3 regions of the Rhodobacter sp. P2_H5 genome follow, and region 3 is predicted to be linked to each of the others. Evidence: riboswitches for the same ligand, from Rfam matches in the RefSeq annotation. Region 3 holds a riboswitch; each other region holds the start of a gene.

Region 1 (4,656 bases), on a different contig from region 3:
GGCCAGGGGCGGCGGCATATGGCCGAGGGTGACGGCGCCGATGCGGCGCTTGGCCTGGGCGGCCTCGCCCGGGTCGTTGACGATAAAGGGGTAGATGACCGGCAAGGGGCCGATCAGCGCCTCGGGCCAGCAGGTGGCGGACAGCGCCACCGACTTGCCGGGCAGCCATTCCAGCGTGCCATGGGCGCCCATATGGATCAGCGCGTCGATGCCTTGCGCGCGCAGCCAGAGGTAGAAGGCGACGTAAGAATGCCGCGGCGTGGCGGCCATGTCGTGGTATTCCGCCTCGCGCTGAGCGTTCCTTCCGCGTTCGGGTTGCAGGGCTACAAGGACATTGCCGCGCCGCAGGCTCGGGAAATGGAAGGCGCCATCGCGGGCCAGAGGGTCGTCTTCGGGCGCACCCCACAGGTCAAGCGCGGTGTGAAGGTTTTCCGGCAAGTCCGCAAGCGCGTTGAGGTATTCCGATATCGGCCAGGCGGCGGTCTGATGCTGAAGCGCCGCGGCGGCAAGGGGCGCCGGGTCGGTCGCATAGCCTGCCGCCTGCAGGTCGGCCAGCACCGCCTCGGTCGAGGCCAGGGCATCAAGGCCCACGGCATGGGCCATCTGATGCGCGCGGCCGGGATAGGTCGACAGGATCAACGCCAGCTGCCGCTCGCCCGGGGCCTTTTGCGCAAGGCTCACCCAGGCCTGCACGCGGCGCACCACGGCTTCCACCCGCTGGGGATCGGCGCGGTGGGCGAAGCGTGCGAATTGCAGGTCGGGGTCGCGTTGACCGGGCGATTTGAAGCTGACCACCCCGGCGAGCAGCCGCCCATCAACCTCGGGCAGGACGACATGCATGGCGAGATCGGCAGGCGACAGGCCGCGCATCGAGCTGGCCCAGTCGCGCCGCCGTGCGGTGGACAGCGCCACCTGAAACACCGGACAGCCGACATCGAGGGGCGAGGCGCCGTCCGGCCCCTTGGCCGAAAAGGCGGTGGCGTTGACGATCGCCAGCGGGGCGGCACCTTGCAGGGCCTGCGCCATCCAAAGTGCTGCGGGCCCCTTCAGGCTGGGCGCGAAAAGGCCGAAGGCCGGCAGGCCCGCAGCCCGCAGCGCCTGGATCAGTGCATCCACTGGCGCCGTATCGGCCGAGGTCAGATAGGAGCGGTAGAAGACCACCGCCACGCCACCCTGTGAAGGAGCTGGTACAACCCCCTGACCGGGCTCATAAAACCCGCAGTCCGGCACCAGCTTTTCCCCCGGGACCGGCCCGGCGTACAACCCCGCCGCAAGTGCCAGCTGCGCCAGCGCCGCTTGCGCCGCCACGGCCCCGCCAGCATCGCAGAGTGCGGTCAGCCGCCGCAGGGTGGAAACCGGCAGCGTCGAAAGCTGGTCAAGCCGCGCATCCTCGCGCCCATCGGCGGGCAGGATCGCCAGCGCGATGCCGCGCCGCCGCGCCAGATCGGCGAGGGAGGCGAGGCCATAAGGCCAATAAGCCTCGCCACCAATCAGCCTGACCAGAATCGCCTTGGCGCCCGAGGCGGTCTTGTCGACATAGGTGTCGACCGAGACCGGATGGCGCAGCGCCACCAGGTTGCAAAGCCGCAGGCCGGGCAGCTTGCCTTTGCCGCGGTGCCAGCCCGCCGCAAAGGCGCCCAGGTCACTGTCCGAGAAGGACAAAACCACCATTTCCGCAGGGTCCTGGCCCGGGTCGAACGGGGTCGCCGTCTCCTCCAGGCCATGACTTTCGCGGAAGGTGACGTGCATCTCAGGCCACCAGATCCAGGACGCCCAACACGCGGCGGATGGCGGTCTCGTCGATGTCGCCGGCCTCGGCGATCACCACCAGATGCGAGCTGCGCGGGGTTGCGCCCCACAGTTGGTCATATTGCGTGCGGATGCGCTCGCCCACCGCCTGGACCAGCAGCCGCATCGGCTTGCCCTTGACCGCGACATAGCCCTTGACGCGCAGGATCTTCTGCTCGCGCGCCAGGCGCAGGATGGCGTCGGTCAAAGCCTCGACCGAGGCGACCTCGGCCAGATCGACCACGGTGGAGTTGAAGTCGTCATGCTCGTGGTCGGCCTCGCCGTCGTGATGGCTGGGGCGACCGGCAAGGTCATCCTCGGCGGCGGCATTCAGCCCGAGGATCACGCGGGGGTCGATGATGCCTTCCGACATCGTCAGGATCGGCAGCTTGCGACCCTTCTCGGCGGCCTCAGCCTCGACTACGGCACGCGCCGCAGCCACGCCCGCCTCACCCGCCAGATCGGCCTTGGTCAGCAGCACGATATCGGCGCAGGCGATCTGGTCTTCAAAGACCTCGCCCAAGGGCGTGTCATGTTCACCCGCCGCAATCTGCGCCGCGGTCAGCTCGCCCGCGAAATGGCCCGAGGCCACGGCTTCGGCATCGGCCAGGGTGATCACGCCATCGACGGTGATCAGGCTGCGAATACCCGGCCAGTCGAAGGCTTTCAACAAGGGCTTGGGCAAAGCCAGACCTGAGGTTTCGATCAGGATATGGTCGGGGCGCTTCGGCAGGGCCAGAAGCGCCTCGATCGTCGGGATGAAATCCTCGGCCACGGTGCAGCAGATGCAGCCATTGGCGAGTTCCACGATATTCTCCGTCGGGCAATTCTCATCGGCGCAGGAGCGCAGGATATCGCCATCCACCCCCACGGTGCCGAATTCATTGACCAGAACGGCCAGGCGCTTGCCCTGCGGATTGGCCATCAGATGCCGGATCAGCGTGGTTTTCCCCGCGCCGAGGAAGCCGGTGATCACCGTCACGGGGATTTTTGCAAGATCGGTCATTCAAGCCTCCAGTTTTTCGGAAGAGAGCGGGGGAATGCGGGCGATGGATTGTTTGCGGAAGATCACCGGGCGTTCGCGCCACGGCACCAGGCCATCCGCGGTGCGCGCATAGGCCGCAGCCCCGGTGAGGATATCGGCGGCGTTTTCCTCCGTCATCCGGCCATAGACATAGCCCCAGGCGCCGGCCTTGGACAGGGCCACCGAAGCGCCGGTGTTGCAGGAGGAAAGGCAATCGACGGGCAGGACCTCGACCCCCTCGGGCACAGGAAGGGCGGCAATCGCAGCCCAAAGCCGGGCGCCCATGCAGGGGCCCTCTTCGGCCAGTCCGGCCTTGCAGGTCATGCAGATATGCAGTCGCGCGGTCATGTTCCTCCTGAAGGGAATGCCGCGAAAAGGGGGAAAACCCCCAACTCGCCACGGCACACCCCGTCCGTCAAAGTTCGTCCAGTGCTGGCAGGTCTCCCGGCTTGCGGAGCTGGGTTTCCCCCGGTCGCCCGCCTTCCCGGTTTCCCAGTGGCTTGGACGACCTCTCCGGTCACGGTCGCGGGGGCGGCTGCATCCCAGGTTTTCACCTGTCGCATTCCCTTTTCGCCTGTCGTAAGAGTATCAGTCTCAAAACGGGCACCAGCACCGCCTCACCTCTGGCAGGATGGGCGCATAACGTCAAGGACACGAGCCGCCATGTCATCTGTTGAAACCGACACACCCCTGCAAAACCCGGTTGATCCGGATGCGCGCCACAATGCCAAGATGGCCAAGAAGAAGGCCGCGCGCGACAAGATCATGGCGGGCAAGGCCGGGGATCATGGGTTGATCATCGTCCACACCGGCACCGGCAAGGGCAAATCCTCCTCCGGCTTCGGGATGATCCTGCGCTGTGTGGCCCACGAGATGCCCTGCGCGGTCGTGCAGTTCATCAAGGGCGCCTGGGACACCGGCGAGCGGCGCTTGCTGACCGAAAACTTCTCCGACCTCTGCGAATTTCACGCCATGGGCGAGGGTTTCACCTGGGAGACTCAGGACCGCGCCCGCGACATCGCCGCGGCGCAAGCCGGCTGGGCCAAGGCCAAGGACCTGATCCGCGACCCCGACATCCGCTTTGTCCTCTTGGACGAGATCATCATCGCGATGCGCTACGACTACATCAACGTCGATGAGGTCGTGGCGTTTCTCAAGGCCGAAAAGCCGCCCCTGACCCATGTCTGCCTGACCGGCCGCGGCGCCTCGGAAGCCTTGATCGAGGCGGCGGATCTGGTCACCGAGATGACCCTGGTGAAGCACCCCTTCCGCTCCGGCATCAAGGCACAGCCGGGGGTCGAGTTTTGAAGCTGATCGCCTGGGATTTCGACGGCGTGCTGAACCGCGGCTATGCCCACGGTTTTGAGGAATGGCAAAGAACCTTCGAGGTTGATCTGGGCGTCTCAGCCAAGGATTTCACCGATTTCGTCTATAACGAGCGCAATTTTGTCCCCGTGCTGACCGGGCAGCTCGACCTGATGGCGCTGATGGCCGATTATGTCAGCACCTATGCCGTGCCCCACGAACCGCGCGCGGTGCTGGATTACTGGCTGGCCAAGGATGCCAATCCCGACGCCCAGGTGTTGGGCTGGCTGCAGGCCTGCGCCCTGCCCGGCGTCATCGCCACCAACAACGAGACCCACCGCGCCGACCATATCTGGCACAAGATGGGGTTTGCGCGCCATTTCAACCATATCTTCGCCTCGGGCCGCATGGGGGTGAAGAAACCCGACCCCGCCTTCTTCGCGCAGATCGAGGCCTGGTCAGGCCATGCGCCCGAAGATATCCTGCTGATCGACGACGCCGAAAAGAACATCGCAGCCGCCCGGGCGCGCGGCTGGCAG
Region 2 (4,656 bases), on a different contig from region 3:
ACGCGCAGCCTCAAGCGCACCCGGGCCTATCCGTACCGATTCCTGCCTGCGGAAGGGGGCAGCCCGGTCGCCCGGCAGAACTCGCTCTTCCAGAAAACCTATGTCCGGCTGACCGAGGATCAGTCGATTGCCTTCGATTTTGACACGCCACAGGAACTGATCGGCTTTGCCGTCAATGTCACCGCCTGTTCGGCCCTGGTCGAGGTCACCAGTGATACCGGCGAGACGCGCCATTTCGACTTTCGCTTCGCCGGTATCCCGGAAAACCAGATCCTGTCCTTCTTTCACTCGCTCGCGCCCAATCCCCAGCCTTTCACCGCCCGGCGGATCACCTTGCGGGTCTGTCGCCGCGACGAAAGCCCCGCGGCGCCGATCCTGCTGGCCCATGCCAAGAACAGCGCACTCAATGCCGCCGAGTTGGAGTTCGAGGGCCTGATCCTGCGTGAGGGTCCCGCGGTCGAGGCGTTTCCCTTTGCCGCCAACCCGCAGCCGATCCCGCCCGTGCTGCTGTCCGGTGCCGAACGGCTGCTGGCAGAGCGTCTTGGCAAGGCAGCGCCGGTGCCAAGCGCGGGCGGCAAGCCTCTGGTCGCCCAGCTTTTCCCGGCAGGCCGCGATTATGCCGCCGACCGGCGCGCCGATCTGTTGCGTGACATCGGCCAAATGCTGGTCGCCGCCAACCAACGCACCGCCGCCTTGCGCATCCTGTCCGAAGCGCAGGCCGACCGACCCGCGGGGGCCCATATCCAGCAGCTCCTGCGCGAGGCTGCAGCCCTTGGCGACGACGGGGCGCAATAGCGATAAAAACCAGCATGCAGTGCCGGACGGGAGCGCGTCGGTCGCCTATGGGTAAATATCCGATAATCTATATTATGTAAAATATGTAACTAGGAGCGGTTGCGGCGAAGGATATAGATATCCATGATCCAGCCATGCGATGCCCGGGCCGCAGCGCGGGTTTCGATGATCCTGGGGCCGACTTCGGCCAGATCGCCGGCAAGGATGATCTCTTCCTTCATCCCGACATAGGCGCCCCACCAGATGGAAATGCCTTTCGGATCAAGCGCCTGGAAGGAGCACTTGCCATCCAGCATGATGACCAGCGTGTCAGCGCCATCGGGCCAACCCTCCAGCAGCTGGCGACCGGTGGTGATGGTGACGGCCTCGCCAATCTCGTTCAACGGCATCGCATGGGCCGCGGTCAGCGCCTGGATCGAGGTGATGCCGGGCACCACGGTGACCGTCACATCGCTCAGACGCGCCGCGATGCGCAGCGTGCTGTCGTAAAGCGACGGATCGCCCCAGACCAGCAGCGCCACCGATCCAGCCGGATGCGCGGCCATCGTCGCTTGCCAGACCGCGGCGATCGCGTCGTGCCAGTCGTTGACGCCGGTCTGATAGCTCGGGTTTGCGGCATCGCGCACCGGCAGGTCAAACTCGACGATCTGCACCGCGGGGTTCGTCACCACCTCGGCGCAGATCGCGCGGCGCAGCTCGGCCAGATCGGCCTTGCTGTCGCCTTTTCTCGGGATCATCACCAGATCGACGGCATTGAGCGCCTTGACCGCCTGAAGCGTCAGATGGTCAGGGTTGCCGGTGCCGATGCCGATCAGGGTCAGATGTCTCACTTGGCCGGCTCCTGATGCCAGAATTTCAACACCAGACTGCCCAGCACCGCCCAGGTCACCAGACCCACGCCCAGCGAGCGCGCGGCGAAGGACGAGGCGAGTTCGGGCGGCACCACGCCGCCAAAGCCCTCCATCTCCGGTGCGCCCCAGACATGCGGTGCCGCCAGCACCACAAGCCCAAGCGCCCTTTGCCAGACAGCGCTGCCATAGGCCATGAACCACAGGCCGATGAGCGTGCAGATGGCCGTGGCGGCCCACCAGATCTGGCGCGAATCCAGATCGGCGGCGGGCGTGCCCGGCAGTTCCGGTTCAAGCCCAAGCGCCGGCATCAGCTGGAAGGCCATGAAGCCCGCAAGACCCCAAAGCAGGCCCTGTGTCGGGCCAAGTGTCAGGCCCAAACCTTCGGCCAGCTGAATACCAGCCACCAGGATCAGCCCATAACCGCAATAGACCAGCACCGTGAAAAGCACCGTCAGAAGGTGGCGCTGGACAGGAGAAGTCTCTTCCCCTGCCCCATGGTCGTGCCCAGCCGCATGATCATGCCCAGCCTCTTCGGTTGCGGGCAACGTCGGTTCCGCTTCGGTAGGGCTTACGGCATGGTCATGTGAGGAGTCAGTCGCAACACCTTGAAAATGCACAAGCTCGCCCGATTCATAGCGCTCGGCCAGCAGGATTTTAGGTTCGACCAAAAGATATTGCAGCAGGGCGCAAAGCAACCCCGCCGCAAAGCCAGCGACCAACGCGCTGGACAACAAATGTTTCATATCAGGAAGGTGCCTGCCTCAGTGGCAGGGAAACCCGGTCGAGTGGCGCGCGTCATGGGCGGCGTCATGCAGGGTCTGGCTGTGGGCAAAGCCCGCCGCGAACACCAGCGTCGCGCCAACCAGCGCCACGAAAATCGACTGCATCAGCACGGAAGAGCGGGCAGCGGTTTGGGTCAACATCATCTTCATCTCCTGTAGCCGTCACACCCGACGGCCCTTGTTTCATCCACGCAGGGCCGGTCTCCTGACTCGCGGGTCACAGCAGCCTTCCGCCTTCCCAACGGTTTCCCGTCAGTGGCATCTGGAGGCCGCTCGCCGCATACAGTCGCGGGGGCGGTTGCGGTTTGGGATGCCCCTTCGGGTCCATCCTTCCGCATTCCCGTTTCAGTCCCGGCACTTTGTGCATGGGACACCTTGCCCCTTCATTTGGCAGGGAATCTCCCCTTGGGTCAAGCGCCGAAAGCGGCAGATCCGTCCCTTGCGCGACATCTTTGGTAGGGATGCGCCCAACCTCGGTAGGGGATCAGATCCCCTCCATCAGGGGGCCGATCAGAATCAGCGCCGGACCATCGCTCGCCCCCGCCAAGGCCGCGCCGAGGGTTTCCACCGTCGCCCGGCTCAACCGTTGCTCGGGGGTCGAGACGCTTTCGGCCAGAAGGGCTGGCGTATCCCCCGGCAAACCCGCTGCGATCAGCTTTGAAGACAAGGCCGCAAAGGTCCGTTTTCCCATGAAAATTACCGTGGTCGCCTGCGGATCGGCCAGGGCCGCCAGGTTCAGATCCGCAGGCAAGCCGCCCGAGACATCATGCCCGGTGACAAACTGCACCCGCCGCGCCGTCAGCCTGCGCGTAAGCGGTATCCCCGCCGCCGCCGCCGCCGCCGAGGCGGAGGTGACGCCCGGCACGATCTCGAACCCGACGCCCGCCGCCCGGCAGGCCTCGATCTCTTCCTCCAGCCGGCCGAACAGCCCGCTGTCACCCGATTTCAGCCGCACCACCTTTTGCCCCGACAGCGCGTAATCGACCAGCAGGCGGCTGACCTGATCCTGCTTCGGCGAGACGCGCCCTGCCCTTTTTCCCACCGCCACCAGATCGGCCCCCGCGCGGGCATGCGACAGGATCGGCCCCGAGGACAGATCGTCGAACAGCACCGCATCCGCGGCCTCGATCCGGCGCAGCGCCTTGATGGTCAGAAGCTCGGGGTCGCCCGGGCCGGAAGAGACGAAAGACACGAACCCGTTCATGATGCCCCGGCAATCAGATGGAAATACGACCCCGAGACCAGGCCCCGGTACGACCCGGTTTCAGCCACTTCGGTGCCTTCGGCGTCCTGCACATGCGCCAAAGCCGCGTCGGGTTGGGCGAGGATGGTCGAGTAATGGAACTCATGCCCCCTGAGCCGCGCCCCCGTACCCTGCCCTGGCATCGGCGCAAGCAAGGTGGCCAAGCGATACCCCAGATGCATCCGCCGCTTTTCAAAGCTGGTGACGAGGCCCAAAAGCCCCGCCATCCGGTGCCGCTGCCCGGACTTGTCGAACAAGGCCTCGCCCAGCACCATATAGCCGCCGCATTCGCCGTGGATCGGGCCTGCGAAGCCTTGCAAGCCGGCGCGAAACCGCTCCGCATGGGCCAAGGTCGCGCCATGCAGCTCCGGATAGCCACCCGGCAGCCAGCAAACGTCAGCCTCCGGCGGGGCCTCGTCGGCGAGGGGGGAAAAGGGCAGAACCTCGGCCCCTGCCCTGCGCCAGCCATCGACAAGATGCGGATAAATAAAGGAAAACGCCTCATCCCGCGCCAACGCGATCCTTTGCCCCGGCGGGGTGAGGCGCAAAGGTGCGGCAGGCGCGGGCATCACACCCGCCGCCTCCCGCAGCGCGGCCAGATCGACATGCGCCGCGACCAACCGCGCCGCCTCGTCCAGCAGATGATCCAGCTCCGGCAATTCCTCGGCCTGGACCAGCCCCAGATGCCGCTCCGGCAGCTCGACCGAGGCGAGACGCGGCAGCGCGCCCAGCACGCGGATGCCCGCCGCCTCGATCCCGGCGCGGAGAAGCTTCTCATGCCGCGGCGAGGCGACCTTGTTCAGGACCACCCCCGCCAGCCGCAACCCCGGGCGATAGGTCAGCAGCCCCAGCGCCACCGCCCCCGCCGTCTGCGCCTGCCCCGACGCGTCGATCACCAGAACCACCGGCCAATCCAGATGCAAGGCCAGATCCGCACTCGCCCCGCGCCCCCATTCACCCGGCAAAGCCACCCCGTCATGCAGCC
Region 3 (4,656 bases):
CAGCGGTATGGGCCTCGCCCATCTGCGCAAGATCCTGCAGCTTTACGGCGGCAGCCTGACCTGGGTTGACCGCGCCGACGGGCGTGGTGTCTGCTTTGACCTGAGGTTTCCGGACTAGGTGGAACCCCTAAGGATTGAACGAATTTTGTATCGTCTCATGCCTAAAGATCCTGTCACGGCGTCCAAAAAGTTTACCATTTGGAAGGTGCCTTTCTAGCAAGCTTGGCCATGCCGTACGACCAAGTGGGAGCGGGTTAGATGAATGAACATTCAGCGGGGTGGTCCTCCGGAATGGGCTCACAATTGCCGGTCATCCGGACTTTGGTGCTGGATGACAGCAGCTTTGACCGCAAGCGCATCCGGCGAATGGGCGACGGGTTGGACCTGAAGATGAACTTCGAGGAGGCGGGCTCGGTCGCAGTGCTGCGCGAATGCATGGACCGGCAAAGCTTTGATCTGTTCCTGATCGACTACATGTTGCCAGAGGCGGACGGCCTCGCCGCGTTGGAGATGATCCGCAACCACCGCGGGCAGGCGGATTCGGTGGCCATCATGATCTCCGGTCAGGCGGACCAGAGGGTTGCGGTTTCGGCGATGAAAAAGGGATTTCAGGATTTCATCGTGAAATCGGATATTTCGCCGCAATCCCTGCGGGGCGCCGTGTTGAGCGCGCTCAACACCTCACGCCAGTTCTCGCGCTATTTCGACCGGCCGCGGCTGGATCTCGGGCTCGACGACATGCGCCACCTGCTGCAGCTTGCGGTCGAGGATCCGGCGATCCGCGACATCCTGCGCAAACCGATGCAAGAGGGGCTGGAGGCCATGGCGCGCATGGTCGGCGTCGGCTGGGGTCTGCAGGCCAGTCCCGAGATTGCCCAGTTCCTGGTCGATTTCGAGCAGGCGGATACGTTCGAGTTTCGCTGAGCTGAAATTCACAGGATGAAGGGCGGGGACAGACCCCGCCCTTGCCACCTCACACCGCGACGGAAACCTTGCCCATCGGGTTGGAACAGCAGGCCAGAATGTAGCCGTCCGCAACATCCTCGTCCGAGATGCCGCCGTTGTGGACCATATGAACCTCGCCCGACAGCTTCTTGACCTTGCAGGTGCCGCAAAGGCCAAAGGTGCAGCCCGACGGGATGTTGAGGCCCGACCGTTTCGCCACGGCCAGTACGGTATCGGTCTCGCCACAGGCGGTGGTGACACCGCTGGTGGCGAAGGTGATCTCGGCCTTGGCGCCCTCTTCGGGGATCACGTCATCCAGCACCGGGGCATCGGCCTCGGTCGCCACGGCCAGGCCGAAGCTTTCCTGATGATAGCGCGTCATGTCATAGCCGATGCTCTGCAACATCTCGCGCACGGCATGCATGAAGGGTTCGGGACCGCAGCAGAAGACCTCGCGGTCCAGATAATCCGGCGCCATCAGGCCCAGCATGATCTGGCTGAGGCGCCCCTTGAACCCGGGCCAGGCGCGGAAGGGATCGGGCTCTTCAACCGTGAAGCGCAATTGCAAGCCGGGGACGCGGTTGGCGAACTGCTCCAGCCTTTCGCGGAAGATGATCTCCGACGGGCGGCGCGCGGCGTGGACAAAAACGATGTCCGGCATTTCGCCCGAATCCCAGGCCCAGGTCGTCATCGACATCATCGGCGTGATGCCCGACCCGGCCGAGATGAACAGGTACTTCTTCGCCGGATGGCGGTGGAAGCTGAAAATCCCCGCCGGACCAAAGGCGCGGATCTTCATCCCCGGCTTCAGATGGTCCAGCATCCAGCGCGTCCCGATCGAGGTGCTTTGCGCCTTCACCGTGATCGAGATCGACAGCGGCCGCGAGGGTGAGGACGAGATCGTATAAGTCCGCTGCACGTTGCCAGCGGGCCCCTTGGCGGGGTCCACCGGCAGATCCAGCGTGATGAACTGCCCCGGCTGATAGTCAAACCACGCGCCCGAAGGCGCGCGGAAGGTGAAGGAGGCGGTATCGTCATTCTCTGGCACGATCATCGCGCATTCCAAAAGCTCGGAATCGTTCCAGGGTTCGACGGACCAGTTCAGACGGGACTTCGCCATGATTTACTCCGCAGCCATCGCAGGTGTTGGGGCCAGACGCTGGCCCATCACACCACAATACCAATCGACGAACTGGATGACACCTTCTTCCTGAATGGTGGAATAGGGGCCGGGTTCGTAGGCGGGCGACAGGATGCCCTTCTGATTTTCCTCAACCACGACGCGGTCTTCGTCATTGGTGTTGATCCAGACCTCGGTCAGGTTCTTGACGTCGTAATCCGCGCCCTCGACCGCATCCTTGTGGACCAGCCAGAAAGTGGTGACCTGAGTCTCGGTGGCGGAAATCGGCAGCACGCGAAAGGTGATCGCGTGATCGCCGAGGAAGTGGTTCCAGGTGTTGGGATAGTGGAAGAACAACAGGCTGCCGGCGTCATTGAAGGGCATCTTGCCCATCTTTTTCGATACGGCGGCCTTGGTGTCCATCGTGTAGCTTTCGGCGTTGTTCAGCAGCGGAATCCGCGCCAGACGCCATTGCATGTCGGGATGGTTGACGAAGCGCGAGGGCAGACCAGCCGCTTCACACCGCGTCCAATGGGCAAGGATGTCGGGCGAGGCGCTGTCCGGCCCCTCCATCGCGGTCATGCGGGGATTGTCGGAATAGGTCCGGCACAGCGAGGGGTGCGAGCCGCCGCAGTGATAGCACTCGCGGTTGTTTTCCAGGACCAGCTTCCAGTTGCCCTTTTCCACGATGGTCGAGGAATAGGCGACCTTGGCATCCTTGAGGCCCGAAGGTGCGAGGTAGGTCATCATCACCTTGGCCAGATCGGCGATCGGCGGCGGCACCTGCGCGAGGCAGATGAAGATCATCCCGCCCAGATCGACGCAATGCACCTTCTTCAGGCCATGGGCCGAAGGGTCGAAGCCCTCTTGCATGTCGCGGGCGTAAAGCAGTTTGCCGTCAAGGTCATAGGTCCACTGGTGATAGGGGCAGACCAGCTTCGGCGTGCTGCCGCTGTCCTTGGCGCAGAGCCGCTGGCCACGGTGGCGGCAGACGTTGTGGAAGGCGCGCACCATGCCGTCGTTGCCTCGGGTGATCACCACCGGATAGGCGCCGACTTGCAGCGTCGCAAAGGCGCCGGTCTTGGCCACTTCGGCTGCGGGCACGGCGAACAGCCATTCGCGGTAAAAGATCTGCTCCAGATCGGCCTCAAAGACCCCTTCGTCGCAGTAAAGCGCCCGGGTCAGCGAGTAATTGGGGCGGCGCGCATCGAGTTCGGCGCGGATTTCGGCGGTCTTCAGCATGTTGCACCTTTGTGGTCCGCGCCTCCCCGCGCGGAACGATTGTGGAATAGAGCCGACCGGCAACGCGTCCTCCCGCGCCGCCAACCGCCCTTGGGCGTGACGTCTGGTGCAAGGCTGGTTTCCGGGCTGCGGATCAGGACTTTGCAGTCCCGGCGCGACACCTTCCCGAAGCGAGCTTCAGTGGCCTCCCGTCACGCCGCTTTTTCCGTCACCGTTGCGGGGGCAGCGCCGGCTTCGCACCGGCTTCCCAATTCTCCACCGTCGCCGATGGCACCTTGCCCGGCCTTTAGAGCATGTCGCAGGCGGACCGGATAGATCATTTGCGACATGCCAATGCGCGGCGGAGACGCGGGCCCCAAGCGGGCTCAAATTGCAGGCGGCCAGACCTGCTGACCCCGGCTGATCACGCGGAGAATCCTGCAGGCCTGCGGGTCATGGGCGAGATCGGCGAGGTCGCCCTCCAGCAGAATCAGGTCGGCGGGCGCGCCGATGGCGATTTTGCGGCCTAGGGTATAGGCGGCCAGCGCCGCGGCCAGAGGAATCCGCTGATCGGGCACGCCCGGTGCCCAGGGCTGGCGCGACAAGGCGCAATGCAGCGCGTGGAAGGGTGACAGGGGCGAGACCGGCCAGTCGGTGCCGAAGACCAGGTTCACACCAAGCGCCGCGATCGCTTTCCAAGCAAAGGTATCACCCCAGCGGTCGGGCGACATGATGGTAATGGTCGGCTCCAGCGGCAACCCGGCAAGGCCCGGCGGATGCACCGGCTGCATCGAGGCCACGACGCCCAGTGCCGCCAGCCGGGGCAGGTCGTCCTTGTGGATCATGTCGATATGCTCGATCTGGTGGCCAATGCGGCTGCCATTGGCCTTCGCCGCCGCCTCGTAGCCATCCAGTGTCGCACGTACCGCGCCATCGCCCACCGCATGGGTGGCGATGCTGAGGCCAAGCGCGTCGGCCTCGATGCAGTTGCGGGCAAACTCCTCGGGCGTGAAGAGGGGGGCGGACCGGAAGCCGGGGCGGTCCGGGTAATCATCGGTGCGAAAGGCGGTCCAGGTGTCGAAAACCCCATCCATGAACATCTTGACCCGACCGAAGCTGAGCCTGCCGACCGGCGCGCGTCGTGCGCAATCCATCAGCGCGCGGCGGCGCGTGTCGCTCTGCCCCGGAACGAGGGTCATCGGCAGACTGATGTCCAGCGGCAGGCCCTCGCCCGCCATCTCGGTCAGAAGATCGGCAAGGTAAAGGTTGCCGTCCATGTTGACGACCGAGGTGATGCCGTGGCGCAAGCATTCATCGATGGCGCGAGTCAGCGTCGCCTTGTCTCTGGCGCGCTGGGCTGGGGTGACGGC

Evidence for each region. A riboswitch is a leader RNA that binds a small molecule or an ion and turns the genes downstream of it on or off. The one in region 3 is predicted to bind cobalamin.
Region 1: linked by a shared signal. The riboswitch ahead of AC1DVR_RS12400 (DUF1636 family protein) and the one ahead of AC1DVR_RS10610 (aromatic ring-hydroxylating oxygenase subunit alpha) in region 3 are both predicted to bind cobalamin.
Region 2: linked by a shared signal. The riboswitch ahead of AC1DVR_RS12335 (CbtB domain-containing protein) and the one ahead of AC1DVR_RS10610 (aromatic ring-hydroxylating oxygenase subunit alpha) in region 3 are both predicted to bind cobalamin.

Annotation. Positions count from the first base shown of each region.
Region 1 is NZ_JBFUFS010000007.1:226,542-231,197, forward strand. Features, by position in the region: gene cobN (cobaltochelatase subunit CobN) at 1-1,749, opposite strand, end outside; gene cobW (cobalamin biosynthesis protein CobW) at 1,751-2,794, opposite strand; gene AC1DVR_RS12400 (DUF1636 family protein) at 2,795-3,160, opposite strand; cobalamin riboswitch at 3,230-3,438, opposite strand; gene cobO (cob(I)yrinic acid a,c-diamide adenosyltransferase) at 3,476-4,120, shown strand; gene AC1DVR_RS12410 (HAD family hydrolase) at 4,117-4,656, shown strand, end outside.
Region 2 is NZ_JBFUFS010000007.1:213,911-218,566, forward strand. Features, by position in the region: gene AC1DVR_RS12320 (hypothetical protein) at 1-795, shown strand, start outside; gene cobF (precorrin-6A synthase (deacetylating)) at 885-1,625, opposite strand; gene AC1DVR_RS12330 (CbtA family protein) at 1,622-2,377, opposite strand; gene AC1DVR_RS12335 (CbtB domain-containing protein) at 2,408-2,572, opposite strand; cobalamin riboswitch at 2,607-2,821, opposite strand; gene cobA (uroporphyrinogen-III C-methyltransferase) at 2,913-3,632, opposite strand; gene AC1DVR_RS12345 (cobyrinate a,c-diamide synthase) at 3,629-4,656, opposite strand, start outside.
Region 3 is NZ_JBFUFS010000006.1:207,901-212,556, forward strand. Features, by position in the region: gene AC1DVR_RS10595 (sensor histidine kinase) at 1-118, shown strand, start outside; gene AC1DVR_RS10600 (response regulator) at 259-924, shown strand; gene AC1DVR_RS10605 (FAD-binding oxidoreductase) at 974-2,065, opposite strand; gene AC1DVR_RS10610 (aromatic ring-hydroxylating oxygenase subunit alpha) at 2,069-3,307, opposite strand; cobalamin riboswitch at 3,403-3,599, opposite strand; gene AC1DVR_RS10615 (amidohydrolase) at 3,673-4,656, opposite strand, start outside.